4 regions of the Anaerobacillus sp. 1_MG-2023 genome follow, and region 3 is predicted to be linked to each of the others. Evidence: riboswitches for the same ligand, from Rfam matches in the RefSeq annotation. Region 3 holds a riboswitch; each other region holds the start of a gene.
The links. A riboswitch is a leader RNA that binds a small molecule or an ion and turns the genes downstream of it on or off. The one in region 3 is predicted to bind S-adenosylmethionine.
Positions count from the first base shown of each region.

Region 1: another riboswitch for S-adenosylmethionine. It lies ahead of Q4550_RS11700 (2,3-diketo-5-methylthiopentyl-1-phosphate enolase); the one in region 3 lies ahead of metX (homoserine O-acetyltransferase MetX).
Region 2: another riboswitch for S-adenosylmethionine. It lies ahead of Q4550_RS13335 (homocysteine S-methyltransferase family protein); the one in region 3 lies ahead of metX (homoserine O-acetyltransferase MetX).
Region 4: another riboswitch for S-adenosylmethionine. It lies ahead of Q4550_RS01245 (hypothetical protein); the one in region 3 lies ahead of metX (homoserine O-acetyltransferase MetX).

Region 1 is NZ_JAUORD010000006.1:9,292-12,645, forward strand. Features, by position in the region: gene Q4550_RS11695 (2-hydroxy-3-keto-5-methylthiopentenyl-1-phosphate phosphatase) at 1-285, opposite strand, end outside; gene Q4550_RS11700 (2,3-diketo-5-methylthiopentyl-1-phosphate enolase) at 282-1,481, opposite strand; SAM riboswitch class I at 1,576-1,685, opposite strand; gene Q4550_RS11705 (pyridoxal phosphate-dependent aminotransferase) at 1,769-2,941, opposite strand; gene Q4550_RS11710 (carbon-nitrogen family hydrolase) at 3,050-3,354, shown strand, end outside.
Region 2 is NZ_JAUORD010000007.1:86,911-90,264, forward strand. Features, by position in the region: gene Q4550_RS13325 (bifunctional 2',3'-cyclic-nucleotide 2'-phosphodiesterase/3'-nucleotidase) at 1-88, shown strand, start outside; gene Q4550_RS13330 (DUF3895 domain-containing protein) at 210-1,208, shown strand; SAM riboswitch class I at 1,292-1,401, shown strand; gene Q4550_RS13335 (homocysteine S-methyltransferase family protein) at 1,481-2,530, shown strand; gene murB (UDP-N-acetylmuramate dehydrogenase) at 2,970-3,354, shown strand, end outside.
Region 3 is NZ_JAUORD010000015.1:49,990-53,343, reverse strand. Features, by position in the region: gene Q4550_RS20010 (O-acetylhomoserine aminocarboxypropyltransferase/cysteine synthase family protein) at 1-722, opposite strand, end outside; gene metX (homoserine O-acetyltransferase MetX) at 724-1,812, opposite strand; SAM riboswitch class I at 1,963-2,073, opposite strand; gene Q4550_RS20000 (TlpA disulfide reductase family protein) at 2,287-2,712, shown strand; gene Q4550_RS19995 (anti-sigma factor domain-containing protein) at 2,788-3,354, opposite strand, start outside.
Region 4 is NZ_JAUORD010000001.1:227,836-231,189, forward strand. Features, by position in the region: gene Q4550_RS01235 (hypothetical protein) at 1-336, opposite strand, end outside; gene Q4550_RS01240 (DNA/RNA non-specific endonuclease) at 628-1,566, opposite strand; gene Q4550_RS01245 (hypothetical protein) at 1,849-2,172, opposite strand; SAM riboswitch class I at 2,272-2,374, opposite strand; gene mcrC (5-methylcytosine-specific restriction endonuclease system specificity protein McrC) at 2,489-3,354, opposite strand, start outside.

The DNA.
Region 1 (3,354 bases), on a different contig from region 3:
GATATAAAGCTCGATCCCTTCTCGCCTCGTATAGTCTACGAATTCGCTAAAACCATGTCTGATTTCAGTTGTAGCTACTAAATAATCGAGTAATTCCCTTTTCAATTTGGAAGGAATCAAGTGAAACATCCTTCCGACTCCTTCACGAATGGAAATATTTTGGGCGAGAACATCATCTTTTATTTGCTCCCACTCTTTTGGAGCAAATCGTTTCATCAGAGAAACGATATTATCACTTTTCGTAATGGTGCCATCAAAATCGCAAAAAATAATCGGCTGCTTCATCGCACTACCTCCCCGCTTCCCCACTTTGTAAGAGCCTGATGAAGTTCCTCACTATTTTGAGAGGCCTGTTCAAGAGGTTGCTCTGTTAAAACAGCTTGAATGGCATCTCGGAAAGCTTTTCCGCCTGCAGCTGCTCCACCGGGATGCCCGTGCACCCCGCCTCCCGCATTAATCACACTGTCTATACCGAAATCTTTTATAAGGTACGATACTAGTCCAGGGTGAATGCCCGCTGAAGGAACTGGAAAAGTCCTATTAAGCTGACTTTTTCTCGTTAAGGATTCTGCTGTTGCGAGCGCCTCTCCTCGATCAAGCGCTACACTCCCGTAAGGCGAAGGGAAAAGGGAAAAATCTGCCCCAGCAGTTCGAAGCAACTTTCCAAGTAATAGGGAGTAACTTACCCCATTTGTGCTTGAGGCTGCCATTGCACCTGCGAAAGCGGGATGTGCCATGATTGGAACCGGAATATCCGGGTCCTCTGCAAGTGATTGCAATGCATCTAGTCCATATGTAAAAACATTAAACAGAAGCGCATCTGCTCCTAATTCCACAGCAAGCTTTGCTCGATCACTGAGGTTTGCCGTTCTTCCTGTTAAATTCACAGCGTAACGCGTTCGTTTTCCTGTCAATTCAGCCGTTTCATCAAGAACTTCTCGTAAGGCGGGTACTCGCTTTTCAAGAGGGGTTAACTCATTTTCAAAAAGAATTTCATCATCCTTCACAAAATCGACTCGACCAAGCGCCTGCTGTTTCATTTGTTCTTGCAATTCGCCTAACGGTTTTCCAATAACTCCTTTGAAAATACTCATAACGAGCGGTCGATCGTATACTTCTGTAAGATTCCGAATGCCGTCTATTCCATATGCTGGACCTGGGAACTGATTTAGTAATCCTTCAGAGAACTCTAAATCAATCAGCTTAATTTCACCATCAAGTGAAAGCTTACCAATGACTGTTGTTAAAATCGCAGGTAGATCCGCACTGAAATTGATGGTCGGGTAAGCAATCGCGATGATGCCCAGTTCCCCTTTTTCCTCTACGTGAACGACTTCACCCTTATGCTTCTTTAACTGCTCTTTTTCTAATAACGGTAGATTGGTCCAAGTCCCAATCGTTAATCCAAGGGCAATCGCTTCAGCACGCTTAGATAATTGTTGATCATTCTTAACAAGGTAAGTTGCCACAAGACGACTCATCATGCTCATTCCTTTCCATCGCGCTAGTTCTCAATCTTTGATCATACAAAAAAGACCCCTTCACGAGGAAGAGGTCTTTATCACCATGCTCTTCCTCTTATCTTCCAGCTTTTGCTGCGAGAATTAGCACCGTGTCTTCAAGTAACCTTGAAAATCGGTTGCCGGGCTTCAAAGGGCTCGTCCCTCCACCTCTCTGGATAAGAGTATGCAACTATTCGTTTAAGTAATTGATTCGAATTATGCCAGACGTAGTAAATCCTGTCAATCTATTTTTTTACTTTTCTGAATCAAAAGAGATGAAGGGATTTAATCCGTTCAACTGCCTCCCTGAGTTTTTCTTCGGAAGTTAATAAGCCTACTCTCACATAGCCTTCCCCATACTCTCCAAAGCCGTTCCCAGGTGCAACAACAATTTGAACATTTTCAAGCAAGTAGTCCGCAAACCCCTCTGAAGTAAATGATTCAGGTACTTTTAACCAGGCAAAAAATGATCCCGCGGGAGAGGTTACATCCCAGCCAATATCATGAAGTCCCTGTATCAAAACATTCCGTCTAGATTCATACGTTTGGCGAAGATCCTCAACACATTTCTGTGAACCTAGTAAAGCTTCTGCAGCTGCTTCTTGCACTGCACTAAACAAACTAACGTAGAAATGATCCTGAAGCAGGTTGATGCTTTCCACTACAGATGGGTTTCCGACAGCGAACCCAACACGCCATCCTGCCATATTATACGTTTTGGAAAGAGTATAAATCTCAATCCCCACATCTTTAGCACCTTCTGTTTCTAAAAAGCTTTGAGGACGCTCTCCATCGAATCCGATTGCTCCATAAGCAAAATCATGAACGACACAGATGTCATTGACATCCGCAAACCTAACCGTTTCATCAAAAAAACTTTTCGTTGCTACAGCAGCGGTAGGATTGTTTGGATAATTTAAGAACATGAGCTTCGCTTTTGCAAGAGCACCCTCAGGAATCGCGCTATAATCTGGCAGAAAATCATTTTCTTCAAGTAACGGCATCATTTGCATATCCGCTTCAGCCATTGCTACTCCAGACCAGTAATCAGGGTATCCGGGATCCGGAACAAGTGCCACATCACTTTTATTTAACAAACATTGACTCACTTCTACAAGGCCCGCTTTTCCACCAAATAGGACGGCCACCTCCTTCTCTGGATCAAGCTCAACACCAAACTCTCGCTTATAGAAATCAGCCGCGGCTTGTTTCAGAAAGGGCTGTCCCCTAAATGGCGGATACTTGTGGTATGCAGGGTTTTCAGCTGCCTGCTGCAAAGACTCGATAATATGAGCAGGCGTCGGCTGATCAGGGTTTCCTTGTCCAAGGTTAATAATGTCATATCCCGCCTCTACATAACGGTTCACTTTTCCAGCAAGCTTCGCAAAGAATTGTTCTGGTAAACGTTTAAGTGCATCTGAAGTTTGAAATTGTTTCAAATGGAATCACATCCTGTTAAAATTTTCGAGAAATTCTAATAAGTTATGTTATCTTGGATACACAACCATGTAAAGGTCAACTTCTAAACATGTAAGGAGGACAACTCAATGAAAAACCTTGCCCTGTTGCAATTTGATATTGCTTTCGGCAATCCAGAAAAGAATTTCTCTAAAGTTGAAGAGCTTGTTTCTAAGGCGGTGAGTGACAAACCAGATATCATCGTTTTACCAGAATTGTGGTCCACAGGTTATGATTTATCTCGCCTTGATGAAATTGGAGATACTGATGCAGAAAAGTCGATTGCTTTTCTATCTCGCCTCGCCAAAAAGAACGACGTAAATATTGTCGGGGGCTCCATCGCTAAGCATCATAACGGCGAAGTAACGAACACCATGCTTGTGTTCAATCGAGA
Region 2 (3,354 bases), on a different contig from region 3:
TTTCGCTAAATATACACTCGACTTAACGAAACAGAAAAAAGAAAAGCATCATCATAATCATAAGGGCGAGCACGGCCGCCATCGTTAAGAACGAATTCACGCCAATTCATCAGAATTGGCGTTTCTTATTTTAAGAATTTATCCGATGCAAACAATAGTAGAATATTTACTGATATAATGGAATTACTATCGTACAGAAAGGGATTTATATGACACAAAGCCTGACAAGCACCCAAAGAGATGAGCTTTTTTCAGATCTGACAAATGAGCAACAAACGTATGTAATGAATTTTCTTAAACGCGGTAAAAAAACGGCTTTTGCGAATGTCATAGCTAGAAGTAAAGGGCGGATGATTCCAAGTGGGGCAACGGATGAAGAAATCAGGATGCTGCTTGATGATTGGATACTAGAAGATTACATCGATGCGGGCTTCGTTTCAGATGATTTAAAATGTGAGTGCGGTCGCTCTTTACGGTATCAGTATGTTGTTCGACATGCAAAAACAGGAAAAACACGGCGTTTCGGGATAAATCATTTCGAAGAGCATACCGGATTACCCGCTTCCATTGTGAGAGAAGTTGTGAAGGGATTTATGGAAATAGATTATGAGTTGGATGAGCTACTGTTGAAAAGACAGAACGGCTATCCTACATACGACATTCCTGAAGGATTGAACCTTCCACAAGACATTGAACAGCCACTTTCATTAAATCTTCCATTACTAGATCTACAAGAAAAAAGGCTAAACAGTTTAATCAGATCTTATCGTGAAGACCAAGAAGCTTTTCAAAGAGGGAGCAACACTGTAGAACAAGTAGTCAACCCGAAAAGCAACCAGGAAGAACCGAAATCAGAAGAGGAATTACAAGGTTCTTTTGATTTGTTCGCGGAAGATGTTCAAGAACCTTTACAAGAAAAGACAAGCGAGAAACCTAAGGAAACCTATTTTGTAGGAGACCTTTCATTTACAACACAGGAAGCGGTAGACTCCTATATTCAGCAAGGTATGGAAAGTGCTCTGATGATTTGTGAGCTTTTGATTAAGGAAGGAAAGGTACAAGACAAGAGATACTCCACAAAGAAACCAAAAATTTATTTTGCTGTTTGTACCTACCTCGATTCATTTGTTGCATCTGGATCAATGTCAGTCGAGCCGATAGGGCGTGAAGATCGCATCTATCGACTGAAAAGCAAGAGATCATCTTAACATTTCATAATTATCAGATAAGTGATTGACATTTCCAGTTAACCGGTCTATAATTTCACACATGTTCAAAAATTAAATCAACACTCTTATCAAGAGCGGCGGAGGGAATAGGCCCTATGATGCCCGGCAACCTTTCAACTACGGTTGAAGCTGGTGCCAAATCCTACAGGTGATATCACCTGGAAGATAAGAGGAGGATTATGTTAGCAAACCCTCTTCTTATTGTTTAAGAAGAGGGTTTTTTATTTTATCCAGAAAAGGAGCTGTTACACATGAAAAGAACACTTGAAGAACGATTGCAAGATGGTCCAGTTATTTGCGGGGAAGGTTATCTATTTGAATTAGAGCGTCGTGGTTATTTACAAGCAGGATCATTCGTACCTGAAGTTGCCCTAGACAATCCTGAAGCGCTAAAACAAACGTATCGTGATTATATGCTTGCAGGTTCAGATGTCGTACTTGCTTTTACGTATAATGGTCACCGAGAGAAAATGAGGATTATTGGAAAAGAAGATTTGTTAGAACCGCTCAATAGACAAGCTATCCGCCTGGCTAAGGAAGTTGCGAAAGAACACCCTGAAGAAGAAGCGCTAGTCGCAGGAAACATTTCAAATACAAACTTATTTGATCCTGAAGATGAGGAAAGTAAGGAACAAATTCGATCGATTTTTGCTGAAATGGTGAAATGGAGCAAAGAAGAAGGCGTTGATTTCATCAATGGGGAAACTTTCTACTACTATGAAGAAGCAAAAATAGCGCTAGAAGAGATTCAAAAGCAGGATCTTCAAGCTGTAATTACACTCGGACTCATGAGTGAGAACATTTTAAGGGATGGCTATACCGTTGAAGAGGCTTGCCGTTTGTTAGAAGAACAAGGAGCACTAGTTGTTGGAATGAACTGTTTTAGAGGTCCGGCTACAATGCAACCATACATTGAAAAAATCAGACAGTCTGTTAACGGATACGTTGGAGCTCTTCCAATTCCTTATCGTACATCAGAAGAACACCCAACATTCTTTAACTTACCAGACGGTGGCTGTGCGTGTACATTGCCAACAGAGACGACCTTTCCAACCTCTTTAGATCCGCTTTATTGTAACCGTTATGAGCTAGCGGAATGGGCTAAGGAGGCACAGCAGGTTGGGGTCAATTACTTGGGACTCTGTTGCGGCGCTTCTCCAAGCATGCTGCGAGAGGTGGCTGAAACAGTTGGCAGAACAACTGTAAACTCGGTATATTCTCCAAATATGGAAAAGCACTTTTTGTTTGGAACTGATGAGACATTGAAAGATAACAATACGGCTTATAGAGCAAAGGCCTAATTTATAACAACAACCGGAGAACTTAATTTCTCCGGTTGTTGTTTTTTTACCAAAAACCTATTTGTAGACCTGTACTACAGTATTTAAAGCCATTTTTACATAGGAGATTATATCTACTACATTTTTTCTATAAACTGATTATTTTTGATAACGTTGGCGATGATTAGTAACAGTATCAGTTGAAGAGTAACGAATACAATGGTTTTTGCATTTGATAGGATAACAGCATTTTTCCAATCACGATGTCTGAAATTGATTTTTCCGCTATATAAGTTGCTTTCCAAGTAACATTCTTTTCGAATTAAAGGCTTCTTTTATGAAAAACATCATATTTATGAAGTAGTTGTGTTATTATTTTAAATGTGTTTGAATATGTCCATGAAACATTATTGAACTCAAACCACAATGAAAACGAACTGTTTTATAAGCGAGGTAGCCTATGAATAATCAAAATGTATTAAATGAACTCCGCTCCATTTTACCCAGTGCGGAACTGAAGATAAATGAGCCATTAAATGCACATACGTATACAAAAATGGGTGGATGTGCGGATGTCCTTGTGTTTCCTAACACGCTAGAGGACGCACGAGCAGCAGTTGAGTACGCCTATCAATCTAACTATCCATTAACCATTTTAGGAAAAGGCTCTAATGTTATTATCCAAGATGGAGGCATTAGAGGAATTGTCCTGAATCTTTCTTCACTAAAAGCCATTCAAAAAGAAGAAGAAAAAGTTATTGCTCAAGCTGGCGCACGTATTATTGATGCTTCTGAATTTGCTCGAGACAGCAAACTAAGTGGACTCGAATTCGCTTGCGGGATCC
Region 3 (3,354 bases):
GGTTCTGTGAAGCCCGGAAACTTAGGTGAATTCCAATCAAATTTGCCACCATCGACAATAATTCCTCCCATTGTGGACCCGTTTCCGCCAAGCCATTTTGTGGCGGAATGAACGACGATATCTGCCCCATGCTCAATTGGTCTACAAAGATATGGAGTAGCAAATGTATTGTCTATAATAAGTGGGATTCCAGCTTCATGTGCAATATCTGCTACTTTTTCAATATCTAATACATGGAGACCCGGGTTACCAATCGTTTCTGCAAAAATAGCTTTCGTATTTGGAGTAATGGCTGATTTAAAAGATTCCAGATCTTCAGGATCAACAAAGTTGGTCTTTATTCCGTATTTCGGAAGTGTAGCAGAAAAGAGGTTATACGTTCCACCGTATAAAGTCGAAGCAGAAACAATTTCGTCCCCGCTATTGGCTACATTTAGAATGGCAGTTGTAATGGCAGCCATGCCACTTGCAAGAGCAAGAGCTCCAACACCACCTTCTAGTTGAGCAATACGTTCTTCAAGTGTACCCACTGTAGGGTTGCCTATGCGCGAATAGATAAACCCTTCTTCCTTTAAGGCAAATAAATCGGCTGCGTGATCAGTATTATTAAATCGATAAGCATTCGATTGATAAATCGGTAAAGCCCTTGCGCCTGTAGCTGGATCAGCTTGTAAACCTCCATGAATTCCAATTGTCTCCAAATTATATTTTTTCTCTGCCATTTCACTTCACTCCTTCGATATTTTTAGTTAATGTTACTTGTTCCTTTATAAGCGGTCCCCATTTATCAAACTCAACGAGAAAACCATCATGACCAAATTTTGTGTTGATTAGATAAAACGGAGAAGAATGAACTTGAGCAAACAATTTTTCTAAATCCTCTGGAGGATAGATTAAATCCCCTTTAAAACCTATAGCAAGAATGCTCGCTTTAATGTCCTTGATAATAGATGTAAGATTACCTCGGCCTTTACTAATATCATGTGTGTCCATTGCCCGTAATAAATACAAATAACTATTTGCATCAAATCGGCTTACAAGCTTATTTCCTTGATAGTGTAAATAAGATTCCACTTCGTACTGTGCTACTTTATGATTTTCTTCTGAAGTTTCGATCGCCGCTCGACCGAATTTTTTTTGAAACATTTCATCTGTTCGATAAGAGATCATACCGATCATTCTTGCAGTTGCAAGCCCCGATGTTGGCTGTTGATGAGGATCGTAGTATCCATCCTTCCAATCAGGATCGTTTGTAATAGCAAATCTAGAAATCGCGTTATAAGCTATTCCATACGTATTTAAGCTTGGGGTTACCGCAAGTGGAATCAGATGCTCCATTCCATCTGGGTAAAGGACACCCCATTCAAGAACCTGCATTCCTCCAAGTGATCCACCAATCACAGCATGAAGGTGATCGATACCTAACACTTCAAGTGCCTTTTTCTGTGAGTGGACCATATCTCTCACTGAAACAAACGGGAAGTCCGCTTTATACCGTTCTCTCGTGACTGGATTAATCGATAGCGGTCCTGTAGAACCGTTACATCCTCCAAGAACGTTAAACGTTATAACTTGAAATTCAGAAGTATCGATATAGCCATCCTTTCTAATTAATCCTTTCCACCAGCCAGGCTCAGAATCACCAATTGTATATTGATTTCCAGTTAATGCATGACAGACAAGAATAACCGGAGCGTCTTCTGGTCCAACGCGTTCATAAGCGAGTTCTACTTCATGTAGCGTCTCGCCAGACTCAAGTGTGAACGAGCCAATCAATACGTTCTGAGCTTCGTATCTCGTCTCTCTTTCCAAACCCCTATCACTCCTTTCGACCAATCCGTCTTTCTTCATTAAGGCTATAATAATGAGCCATAAATCTAGAACCAATGCTATAAGAAAACGTCGCCTCAATATAAAAAATCCTCTCTGAAAGACAGAGAGGATTGATTTATTCATCAGCTCCGCTTATCTTTCAGGATTTCTCCTGCAGGATTTGGCACCTTTTCAAACCAGAATTGGTTTGACGGTTGCCGGGCTTCATAGGGCCAGTCCCTCCGCCTCTCTAGATAAGTAAGAATATTTTGTTTTTGTTTAATTGAGTTTATTTTAGCAAGGTGGCGCATTAGTGTCAAACACTTTTTCGGAATTATCATTCTTTTCATTTTTTTAAAGAATGCCTATGTTAATCCAAATTATCGTGAAACAGAGCCTACAGTGTATTAAGTTTGATTAGAATCGAATTTTTGATAAAGTAGCCTTAGAATAATTTTGAAGAGGTGATTGATAGTGCAAGCGCCGTCCTTTGCGTTAGAAGAAGTACAAAGCGGAGAAATCATCAGCTTAACGGACTTCAGGGGGAAACCAGTTATGATTACATTCTGGGCTTCTTGGTGCCCCGATTGTATGAAAGATTTACCGATGAAAGAACAGTTCTACCAGCATGCAGATGCTGATACATTAGCATTCTTAACAATTAACGTGACAGGTCGTGAACGGTCAGAAGAAGCCGGTAAAGATTTCACGATCAAAAACAATCTTCCTTTCCTCGTTTTACAAGACAGTGGACGAGAAACTTACGACAAATTTGGTTGTACAGGTGTCCCAACAACTGTATTGCTTAATCAAGATCACCAAATCGTACATGTGTTCGATGACAAATCATCATTTCTTGATATCGCAAAGGCACTGCCCGACATCATGACATCAAAATAACCACACCATAAAAAAAGCCAGAGGAATCCCTCTGGCTTAAAATAATGAAAATAAAATAAATAATAGCATGTTGCGTTATTTGTCTTTTTTATCTTTCTTATCTTTCTTATCTTTCTTATCTTTCTTGTCCTTCTTGTCCTTCTTGTCCTTCTTGTCCTTCTTGTCTTTATCCTGCTTTTCGTCTTTCTTTTTGTCCTTTTTATCCTCTTTTTCTTGAGCTTTTTCTATTTTTTTATCCGATTTTTCCTGAGATTTCTCTATTTTCTCGTTTGCTTTTTCAGCCTTCTTTTTTTCTTTGTCTTGTTCTTTAGCTATTTTAGAATTAGCTTCGTCTTCGTTTTTCTCTATTTTATCTTTTTGCACTTTGTTGTTATCTTTAGATGCTTCAGTTTGATCTGACGGGCTAATTTCTGGTTCTGAAGTCGTGTCCTTTTGTTCTTTCTCCACATTTTCAACCTTATCAGAAGAGCTTTGCTCAGGCTCCTGAAGAACTAAATCACTATCTTCTTGATTCTGATTAGGTACCGTCTTATCGTTCAACTGGACGACAGAATCTTCTAGTTCCAAAGAGCGATCTTTCGACTTTGATTCCACTGCGGTCATGCTTTCGGTCTCTAATTCATCCATGTTTTTGACAGACAA
Region 4 (3,354 bases), on a different contig from region 3:
TATATATAGTGTTAAAACAAGCATAATATTTACTAGTAGTTGCAATTTAAATACTAAAAAAAATGATGATATTAATATTAAAAAGTAAACAGTAAATGTAGCTACAATATATTGTGAGTATAAATAGGGTTTATCTTTTTCATAAAGTTTTTTTTCTCTTTTTTGTATAATCCAATTGATGAATAATCCAATAAATGACACGCCAAAGAAGATATAAGTATTACCAAATAATAAAAAAAAAGGAAGAATTGCAACAAATATAATTCCAAACAAATCTGCACGCTTTAATTTCCCAACTTCCGAATAATCGTTAATAACTTTCAAACGTTTCCCCATTTTCCATCACCTATTCTATTATTTCGCATTCCTCTTAAAATGCTCATGCAATCGATATTCCCATATCTCTTTCATCCATTTATAAAGAACCTCATTCTCTTCCTGTTCCACTACTAAATCAAACGAAAAAGCCCCATCTTCAAATACAACCAAGCCTGAAATCATCGGGACGGTTCTATCGATCCCATCTCTAAAATAAAAGGAGCATCAATTATACTAATAATTAATGCTCCTCTACCTTTTTTCGAAATATCGCATCATAAGAACCGTCCCGGCGAAGCGATTAGACTCTTATTCACCAACCATACCGTCGTTATCATTATCACGCATATAAGGATATAACCAATGATCACTCATGATCGGCATACTATAACCTGCTGCCTCTGCTTCTTTAATCGTCACTTGTCCATTACCATTTGTATCAATACTAGAAATATCACCCTCTGTGTCTGAAGGCGTTGAATCGTCAGGCTCGCTCTCAGTTAATCCGAGTGATGCGTTGACTTCATCAGGGTTCACATTATCAAATGTATCAACGATCTCATTTCCGTTCAAAGTATACGTGTACTGATAACTTGAAGGTATCTGCTTTTCCGTATCCGAATAGGTGATAATGGCTTCGAAATCCGTAGCTTCACCTGCGCTACGGATCGCGTCTTCCATATAAGCTTGATCACCATGTCGGTTAAGTGTACTCTCTTGTGGGGTAATGTTATAAGCATTCGATACCCCTCCGAGAGAATCAGCAATAATATGTCCTTCGTCTAACACGTCACTTTCGACGCCCGGAACCTTTGCCTCATCAGAATAGTACCTGCCAGACGATAATACAGGTTCGTTACCATCATCTTGTAGAATGATTTCGTCAGCAACGACACGTACGAGTTGTCCGTATTCATTCGTAAATGCCCAATATTCACGGTCACCGTACCCAATATCAACGACGACGTTAGGTTCTCGATGTCCAGACAAATCTCCACCATCAACTTCAATAAGTTCGTATCCTGAGAACTGTTCATCTTCTGTTGGGTCTGGTGTTTCCTCTTCTACTGGCTCATCAACAACCGTAGTGTTCGATTCTTCTTTTTCACTATTTTCATTTGTTTCAACTGTACTTACTTCTTGTGTATTTGTTTCTGCATCTTTATTGGATGCCTTTTCTAAATTGGTACAACCAACTATAAAAATGATCGTTAAAAATAAGATGAAATAGTTCATTTTCGTTTTCATATTAGAACGCTCCTATAATAGGGAAATTTCGTAATGTTAAAAAAATCAAAAGAAAGAGTAAAAATGGAACCATAATTTCTTCTAACACTTTTATTATCCATTACTTTAATAGTTTAATTTTACCACATTAAATAACTTCAAAAGCATTCAGAAAAAATACACTATTCATTTCAAAAATAATTTTACCGCTTATTCTTAAAAGCATCCAAGTCTAATCCCCAAACATCCACGATTTCGAATCATCAAAATGAATTAGCAAAATCCTCTTCCATCAACATTGGCTCACATCACACTCTCAATATAATCCCCATTTCCTCTCACAATTTGAAGCCCCTGCTTCTCTAATTCCAGCCACAAATATCGATCCAGCGCATAAGGGGATTTCTGTTGTAGCGAAAGCAATGCAACCTCCGTAAGCAACAGTTCATAAGAGCGGTTTTCCTTTTTAACAGTGACCTCGTAGTCGATCATCTTCATCACGATCACTTCATACGCTTCATTCCACTCCTTCAGTTGACGTTCCATGACTTCTGCCACGTGTAATAAAAAACTTTCACCATCATAACTTTTCGCCATGACGCTTCGTGCAAATCGATTTACGTTCACAAACTCATCCCCCTTATCCTTATAAACAAGGTATTCAACAAATGAACAAAAAAGGCCCTTCATCGCAAATGAATGCAACAAAGAGCCTCCGCTATCCGTGCGTTATCATTCAAAGCCATGCTTTGCAGGTTGGAGCACCTTACCGCCTGGCAGGTTGCTGTGAAGTCAAAGAGCCCGTACTCTCGTTCACTCGTGATAACCTTATTTAGTTGGTATTAGTTTACTTAATAATGTAATAAGTGTCAAAAAAGACGTTCGAAGATATCTAAAAAAAATCCATACACGCAAGTAGATAAGTTGTCACGATATATTAGATTTAAAATCTATTAATTATTTCCAGCAATCGCTCGTGAATCTTCCTCCACTCCATATTCAAATCGACCGTACAAACCTGAACTCGGTGACCCTGAATTTGATAATTCAAATCCAAGGTATGATTCACCTCTGGATATAAAAGCATACCCATAGTTGGAAGCGAACTTTGCTGATTATTTAAATAAGCATAAAGCTGATAAAGATTACCGCTATGAACTTTTTGAGAACCATAATTAGAAGTCAGCGTATGCTGATAGTATTTCGTATCAATTATGATTTTTATCTCATTATTTTTCAATGTAATATCCGTTTGCATTCGTGGAAGATACTTATCATTATTTCCTTCAGCCTGCCAATAGATTGTTTCACGACTAACTTGATAAAAGGGTAATTCATTTCGATAAAAGTTCCTAACGAAATTCTCAAATAGCATCGACATTTCCCTTGGATCACGATAGAAATCTGCAAATTGACTTGTTTGACCCTCTTCATTTAATAGGCTTGAATCCATAAGAAATTGACAAATATTAAGAACAAATCGATAATGCCGATTGCTTCGATGTAGCTTAATATTCTTAAAAAGATCACGATTCAGCTTAATAGGCGTCACTTCATGAAAATAACTCGTTAATTTGCTAACTTTTTTGCGTAAATCATCGTCCAACTCTTTCAACTTCACTAATTGCAGAAGTGTTGCTTTAATCAATTGATTATGAAGAATATCATGGCTCATTTCTTCATAAAGAATATGCATCTTACCGCGCTTGAACGAAGTTGTTGCGATTGATTCGCTGAATAGTACTTTTCCTCTTAAAGTCGATGCTTCCTCTTCAAGCTCTACATATTCTCTATAAAAACCTCTTTTAA